Regions from separate parts of the Aminobacter sp. SR38 genome, predicted to be linked through region 2. Evidence: predicted binding sites of a transcription regulator. Region 2 holds the regulator's gene; the other holds the start of a gene.
The links. The regulator HrcA, encoded in region 2, represses chaperone genes, less so after heat shock. The targets are predictions, from matches to a motif close to GTTAGCACTCNCNNNNNGNGAGTGCTAAC.

Region 1: groES (co-chaperone GroES) is a predicted target of HrcA. The motif match lies at 2,039-2,067, and genes of this name have one in related genera.

What each region holds. Positions count from the first base shown of each region.
Region 1 covers NZ_CP062115.1:31,180-35,218, forward strand. Annotated here, with positions in the region: gene groL (chaperonin GroEL) at 1-1,623, opposite strand, end outside; gene groES (co-chaperone GroES) at 1,688-1,984, opposite strand; partial or broken gene IG197_RS31150 (electron transfer flavoprotein subunit alpha/FixB family protein) at 2,143-2,264, opposite strand; partial or broken gene IG197_RS31155 (hypothetical protein) at 2,333-2,841, shown strand; tRNA gene IG197_RS31160 (tRNA-Ile) at 3,306-3,381, shown strand; partial or broken gene IG197_RS31165 (transposase) at 3,681-3,965, shown strand.
Region 2 covers NZ_CP062112.1:2,281,835-2,285,873, reverse strand. Annotated here, with positions in the region: gene IG197_RS11205 (VOC family protein) at 1-362, opposite strand, end outside; gene rph (ribonuclease PH) at 373-1,089, opposite strand; gene hrcA (heat-inducible transcriptional repressor HrcA) at 1,239-2,309, shown strand; gene IG197_RS11190 (hypothetical protein) at 2,334-2,531, shown strand; gene IG197_RS11185 (YiiX/YebB-like N1pC/P60 family cysteine hydrolase) at 2,544-3,341, opposite strand; gene IG197_RS11180 (CHAD domain-containing protein) at 3,394-4,039, opposite strand, start outside.

The sequences.
Region 1 (4,039 bases), on a different replicon from region 2:
GCCGCCGCCCATGCCGCCAGGCATGCCGCCGCCAGCCGAGTCCTTCTTGGGGGCTTCAGCGATCATGGCTTCGGTGGTGACGAGCAGGCCGGCAACCGAAGCTGCGTCCTGCAGGGCCGTACGAACGACCTTGACCGGGTCGACGATGCCGAAAGCGATCATGTCGCCATATTCGCCGGTCTGGGCGTTGTAGCCGAATGTGGCCGTCTTGTTCTCGAGGATCTTGCCGGCAACGATCGAAGCTTCCGCACCTGCGTTCGAGGCGATCTGGCGGGCCGGAGCTTGCAGAGCGCGACGGACGATGTTGATGCCAGCGGCCTGGTCGGAGTTTTCGCCGACTGCCTTGATGGCGAGCGAAGCACGCAGCAGAGCCACGCCACCGCCGGGAACGATGCCTTCTTCAACCGCAGCGCGGGTTGCGTTCAGCGCGTCGTCGACGCGGTCCTTGCGCTCCTTGACTTCGATCTCGGTCGCACCGCCGACGCGGATGACGGCAACGCCGCCTGCCAGCTTGGCGAGACGTTCCTGCAGCTTCTCCTTGTCGTAGTCCGACGTGGTCTCTTCGATCTGCTGCTTGATCTGGGCGACGCGGCCCTGGATCTCGGCCTTCTTGCCGGCGCCGTCGACGATGGTGGTGTTCTCCTTGGAGATCGACACCTTCTTGGCGCGGCCGAGCATGTTGAGGCCGACGTTCTCGAGCTTGATGCCGAGGTCTTCCGAGATGACCTGGCCACCGGTCAGGATGGCGATGTCTTCCAGCATGGCCTTGCGGCGATCGCCGAAGCCCGGCGCCTTGACGGCAGCGATCTTCAGGCCGCCACGCAGCTTGTTGACGACGAGCGTGGCCAGAGCCTCGCCTTCGACGTCTTCCGAGATGATGAGCAGCGGCTTCGAGGTCTGCACGACGGCCTCGAGGACCGGCAGCATCGCCTGGAGGTTCGACAGCTTCTTCTCGTGGAGGAGGATGTAAGCGTCTTCGAGATCAGCAACCATCTTGTCGGGGTTGGTGACGAAGTAGGGGCTGAGGTAGCCGCGGTCGAACTGCATGCCTTCGACCACTTCCAGCTCGGTCTCGGCGGTCTTGGCTTCTTCAACCGTGATGACGCCTTCGTTGCCGACCTTCTGCATCGCCTCGGCGATCATCGAGCCGATTTCCTTCTCGCCATTTGCCGAGATGGTGCCGACCTGGGCGACTTCTTCCGAAGTCTTGATCTTCTTCGACGACTTGACGAGGTGGGTGACGACTTCAGCAACGGCGAGGTCGATGCCGCGCTTCAGGTCCATCGGGTTCATGCCGGCGGCAACGGCCTTGTGGCCTTCCTGAACGATGGCCTGGGCCAGAACGGTCGCGGTCGTGGTGCCGTCGCCGGCGATGTCGTTGGTCTTCGAAGCAACTTCGCGGACCATCTGCGCGCCCATGTTCTCGAACTTGTCTTCAAGCTCGATTTCCTTGGCGACGGTGACGCCGTCCTTGGTGATGCGCGGGGCGCCGAACGACTTGTCGATGACGACGTTGCGGCCCTTCGGACCGAGCGTCACCTTCACTGCGTCGGCGAGGATGTTGACACCGCGCAGCATGCGCTCGCGGGCGTCGCGGGAGAACTTTACGTCTTTAGCAGCCATTTTAAGCTCCTCGATGGGCCTTTACGGCCCGAATTTCAGATTGGATGGTGCGGATATCAGGCGATCAGCCGATGATGCCCATGATGTCGGATTCCTTCATGATCAGAAGGTCTTCGCCATTGAGCTTCACTTCGGTGCCCGACCACTTGCCGAACAGCACGCGGTCACCAGCCTTGACGTCCAGCGGGACGAGCTTGCCGGCTTCATCGCGAGCGCCAGAGCCGACGGCGACGATTTCGCCTTCCTGCGGCTTTTCCTTGGCCGTATCGGGGATGATGATCCCGCCGGCGGTCTTGGATTCGGATTCGACCCGGCGAACGACCACGCGGTCATGAAGCGGGCGGAACTTCGACTTTGCCATTTGAACTTCCTCGGTGGACTGTTGAGAACCCTCTGTCCGGTCTGGCCGGACGTGGTTAGCACTCACTTCAGGCGAGTGCTAACGTGCCGCTGAGATAGTCCGTGGGCCGGTACTAGTCAAGACGGAGGAGGGACGGGCGAAGAGCAAACGATGTCGCGGTTGGCTGCTGCCGAAACGCTCTCGACCGAAGCCGAACCGCCTTCGCCAGCTGCCTGGAGCGAGGCGGTGCCTGCGGTTTCTTGGCGTCGGTAGCCTGCACCGCCTGGATGCCGTTGCCGGCATTTAGACATTCGAGGTGGTACGGGAGCTTTCCGACTGCTCATTTTTTAGGCTCTACGGACTGTGATGATGACCGATGCCGTCAGGCCAAAACGGGGCAACGGACAGCAGACGAGGCCAAGCGACCGGTTGGTCGAACTGGATCACCTATCGCCAGACCCGCGCTGGCGCGAATGAATGGGTCGGATCGAGGCGAGGCGGTGATCTTTGCTGCAAGCGCGCCTCTGACGCGAGATGTCCTGGACTCGGAGCTGCAACCTTAACCTCATCATCGATGTCATTCGCGCCGAACTTGCCGGCCGTCCCTACGAGCTTGTGGCTGTCGCCGGCGGCTGGCATCATCGCCACCTTGCGCGCCAACGAATTCATCGCATCGGGCCCGCGCACGCCACAACCCGGCGCGCCCTAACGCCTATTTGACGACAAAAATCTTCCTGTCGGAATTCGGCTTCAAGACGCTGGAGGACCTGCCCGACTTTGCGGCACTGGAAGACGCCGGACAGTTGTCAAAAGAAAGGCTGTTGCAGGGGATATTCTGCCTGGAGTGGCGGGGCGGGAAAGACGACAAGCGCCAGTAAGCGTGGCGCGACCACCACCGTCTGGGGGTAGCTCAAAAGGTCGATTGATATTGTGCGGGATTGGTAGCCCAATATGTTCTCAGACCGGTGCCTGGCTTTAGACCGTTAACCCCCACTCCCGACAGTGCATCGGATTTCAGGACCGCTCCCTCCCGGAGCGGTCTTTTTTCTGTTTGGTGCTGTTCCGGATTTCGGCCGCGCTACCGTCATATCTGCTTGCCCGCGATCTCGATAGCCAGAGCCAGCCCCTGCAGCAGCACGTCTCTAGCCGAAGCCTGTACTCATCCAAACCCTCTTGCGCCACGATCTGGTCGTCATCGGCGAATTCGGCTATCTGCTGCAGCCAGCACGGCGCGCAGTGTTGCAACTGGTCAGTACAATCACAATCGCCCATCATCGCGACCTCCCCTTGGCATTTCGCATGTGCTTGTGCCAACCCGAAAAACTTACTATCCAGCCTGCGGGGGCCTGTAGCTCAATGGTTAGAGCCGGCGGCTCATAACCGCTTGGTTGGGGGTTCGAGTCCCTTCGGGCCCGCCAATAAAATCAATAGGTTAAGTGATAACCACATAGCAATCGGTGTTTCGAGCTACATTCTGGGCTACGAGACGCGTGGTGCCCTCGACCAGGCCGTTTTGGGCGTGAGAGATGTAGCCCAAAGAGTCATGGGCGGATGTCATGATGACCCGAAGGAAAAATCTATGGGGCGATGTCGTCTGCGGAAATCATGGAACAAACTAGAAGAGCCGTAATGGAGGCCATTGCTGCACTTTCGAGAGCGAGGGCTGTGCAAGGCAGTCTTCTTTTTTTGCCGAACGACGGCGCGGCGCCGTATCTTCGCGTATGCGCGAGCAGTGCTGGTGCCGACCTTGTTGCCCGGTGACGTCGTCACGATGGACAACCTGCCTGCCCACAAGGCGGGCGGCGTTCGAGGTGCCATCGAGACTGCCGGTCCAAGGCTGATGTTCCTGCCGCCCTACAGTCCCGATTTCAGTCCGATTAAAATGCTTTCTCAAAGCTCAGGGCTTTCATGCGCGCTAAGGCTGAGAGAACGATCGCCGCATTGTGGGACACCGTTCTCGATCTCTAAACTATTCAGAGCTGCCGGATATGAACCGGATTAAACAGGAGCTGTCGCTTTCGCCCTACTCGGCCCGTCTCGATTGTCAGATCGGCGCGCATGTTCGTACTCGTAGGG
Region 2 (4,039 bases):
GGATCGCGGAAATAGATGGAACGGCCGCCATTGGGCCATTCGAAATCGGCTTCGATGGCTATACCCTCGCCTTCGAGCCGCGTCTTCCAGTCCTCGACTTCTTCGGCCGTGCCGGCAAAGCACAGATGCCCCGGGCCTGACGTACCATGCGGCGGCACCGGCAGCCTGGCATCGGGCTTCGGTGGCTGCCGCGTCGCCTCGGCGTAAAAGAGCAGAAGCACGCCCTGGCCGCAGCGGAAGAACACATGCCGCCCCGGCACCTTGGCGATCCGCTCCAGCCCCATCACCTCGCCGTAGAAGTTTTCTGCGGCATCGAGGTCGGTGACATAGAGCGCGGATTCGAGGATCGCCGAGGGCTGCATGGCGAGAGCCTCAGCCCACCGCCATCTTCTGCAGGTCGACCAGACGCGCAATGCCCTTGCGGGCGAGGCCCATCAGCTGCAGGAACTCTTCCTCCGAGAACGGCGTACCTTCGGCGGTGCCCTGGATCTCGACGATGCCGCCCTTGCCGGTCATGACGAAATTGGCGTCGGTGCCGGCCGAGGAATCCTCGAGATAGTCGAGGTCGATGACCGGCTGCCCATCATGGATACCGCAGGAGATCGCCGCGACATGGTCCTTCAGCACCTTGTCGATGCTGACCATCTGGCGCGCTTCCATCCAGCGCAGGCAATCGTACAGCGCGATCCACGCGCCGGTGATCGAGGCCGTGCGGGTGCCGCCATCGGCCTGGATGACGTCGCAGTCGACGGTGATCTGGCGCTCGCCGAGCGCCTGCATGTCTACCACGGCCCGCAGCGAGCGGCCGATCAGGCGCTGGATTTCCAGCGTGCGGCCGCCCTGCTTGCCGGAAGAGGCTTCGCGGCGCATGCGTTCGCCGGTCGAGCGCGGCAGCATGCCGTACTCGGCCGTCACCCAGCCCTTGCCGGTGTTGCGCATCCAGCCCGGCACCTTCTCTTCAAGGCTCGCCGTGCACAGCACATGGGTGTCGCCGAACTTGACCAGGCACGAGCCTTCGGCGTGCTTGGAGATGTTGCGCTCGAAGGAGATGGCGCGCATTTCGTCGAACTGGCGTTTGGAGGGGCGCATACGGCTACTTTCTATGGCGAAATCGGAAATTGTTGCCGGCTTGTAGCCCCATGGCCGGACCAGCGCAAAGGAAAACCGGTTCCGTGGCTGGAGCTGTTGTGTTCGCGGCCATGCGGTCTATATCATTTTGGACGGAGACCATGAAGCAGATGACCAAAGCGGTACCCGATCCCACGCTGCAATCGCTCGATATGCGGTCGCGTGACATCTTCCGGCGCATCGTCGATTCCTATCTCAGGGATGGCGAGCCCGTGGGCTCGCGTAACCTGTCGCGCATGCTGCCGTCGTCGCTGTCGCCGGCGACCGTCCGCAACGTGATGAGCGATCTCGAGCAGCTCGGCCTCGTCTACGCGCCGCACATCTCCGCCGGCCGCCTGCCGACGCAAAAGGGGCTCAGGTTCTTCGTCGACGCCTTCATGGAGCTTGGCGATCTGCCTGACGACGAACGCCGGACGATCGAGGCGCAGGTCAAGGCTTCGGGCGAGGGCGCCACGCTGGAGCATATGCTGACCGAGGCGAGCCAGATGCTGTCGGGCATGTCGCGCGGCGCAGGCCTCGTCCTCGCCGCCAAGAACGAGGTCGCGCTCAAGCACATCGAGTTCATCCAGCTCGAACCGACCAAGGCGCTCGCCGTGCTGGTGTCGCAGAATGGCGATGTCGAGAACCGTGTCGTCGAGCTGCCGCTCGGCGTCACCGTCTCGCAACTGCACGAAGCGTCGAACTTCCTGAATGCCCATATTCGAGGCCGTACCCTTGCCGAGGCCCGGCTGGAGATCGCCCGTATCAAGGACGAGACCAAGGCAGCCCTCGACACGCTGTCGCAGGACCTCGTCGAAAAGGGTCTCGCCGTCTGGGCCGGCGCCGAGAGCGGCCTGCCGGCGCGCCTGATCGTGCGCGGCCGCGCCAATCTGCTCGAAAACGTCACCGCCCAGGCCGACATCGAACTGCTCAAGCACCTGTTCGAGGACATGGAAACCCAGGACGGGCTGATCCAGTTGCTCGACCTCGCCGAGGAAGGCTCGGGCGTGCGCATCTTCATCGGCTCGGAAAACCGGCTGTTTTCGCTGTCCGGCTCGTCGCTGGTCGTCGCGCCCTATCGTGACAAGGACGCTCGCGTGGTCGGCGCGCTCGGCGTCATCGGACCGACCCGGCTCAATTATGCCCGCATCGTGCCGATGGTCGACTATACGGCGCAGCTGATTTCGCGCATGCTGAGGTGAGCTGAAACTGCGGAGAACCGGACCATGGCACTCGAACAGATCAAGGCCCAGATAGCCGTGCTGCTCCAGGAAATGGTCAACCAGCCCGAGGATTCACACGAGTTGCAGGAACAGCTGCGCGAGAAGCTCTCCGAGTTGCGCGCCCAGGGCCTGCCGCTGCCCAAGGACCTCGTCGACCTTGAAAAGCGCCTCGATGACGATTTTTCCGAACAGGAAGAATGAGCAGTCGGGCGATCACGCCCCTTTGCTGGCCTTGTCCTGCTCGCCCCATGTCACCTGCCGGTAGTCGAAGCCATATTCCAGCGTTGGTTTGACGATGCGGAAATAGGGCGACAGGTCGAAGTCGCGCGGCGTGTAGAGCGAGTGGTGGCGGATGTGCATGATCTCCTGGCGCATGTAGGTCGACTGCGCCGAAGCGCGGCCGGGGGCGCGGGTGATCTCGGGCAGGATTGGATAGCGGATCTCACCATAGGCCTGCGCGATCATCGTCGAGCAGATGGCGCGTGTCGGGTCGCCGGAACCGAAGGCCAGCATGCGGCGGCGCCAGCGCACGGGCACCGGCGGCCGCGGAATGAAGTAGCGCAGCATGTCGGTGATGTTCTTGAGGTCGTATTTCAGCCCGAGCCTTTGCACCATGAACCTGACGACATGGTCGCGATCCTCCGGTGACAGGCCGTTGGCCCGGCAGATGCGGGTGTTGTAGGTGCGGTATTTCGACAGCGGCACGGCAACGCAGCCTTCTCCGAGATTGACCTCGATCAGCCGCGGCCGCTCCGATCCGTCCGTCGGCTCTGGCAGCGCGTCGCCGATATAGAGTGCAGAATGCGACCAGGTCGACTGCGTCAGATACTTGATGACGGCCGAAATGCGCTGGTTGCCTTCGATCAGAAGGATGTCGCCGGGCTCCAGCGTTCGCCGCAGCGTGTCCGGGTCGGAAGGTGTGTAAGGCTCGTAGCCGGAGGATTCGACCTGCAGCCGGGAGGCGAGCCAGCGGCCGAGACGGTCGAGCAGGGTGTCGGTCTTTTGCGTCATGACGCACAGGACGTAACATGAGCCGGGCCGGCGATGCCAGCGGGGCAAACAGCTAGTCGGCTTCAGTTTCCGCCACGGTTCCGCCGAGGTCGTCGCGGACCTTCTTGGCCAGCCTGCGCACCGCACGCCGTGGCTTGTCCTCGAACAGTTCGGCGGCGTCAGCGAGGCACAGCTTGCGCAGCGCTTTCTCCGAGCGCTTGAGCAGCCTGACCAGCTGTTTCGGTTCCAGGCCGTCGAATGGCTTTTCGCCGGCCTCGATCAGCTGGCGCATAACGAACACGTCGTGCAACTCGCCCAGGCTTTCGCCGAGCGCTTCGACGCGCTCGCGGCGCGGCTTGACCGGCGAGGGCCACAGCTTGCGCAGCAGGGACAGGTGTGCGGCATGCCGCTTCACCGCCTTGCGCAGCTCATGAAAATCATCCGCTTTGCCGCGCTCGCGGGATTGCTGCAGCGCCTTGCGCGCCCGCCTCAGCGTCGCCAAGGCGCCGTCGGCCAGGACGTCGGCGGCATTCTCCGGCAGGTCGGGCAGAGCGAGGGACTGCAGCGCTTCGAAACCTGTCTGGCATTCGCCGATTGCCGTGTCGAGTACGGCGTCCAGGCCTGCATCGCCATGGGCTCCCTGCGCGCGATGGCGCACCAGCATGGCGCGGATTGCAATCAGCCCGGCGTCTGCAGCGTACTCGGCGAAATCCTCAGCC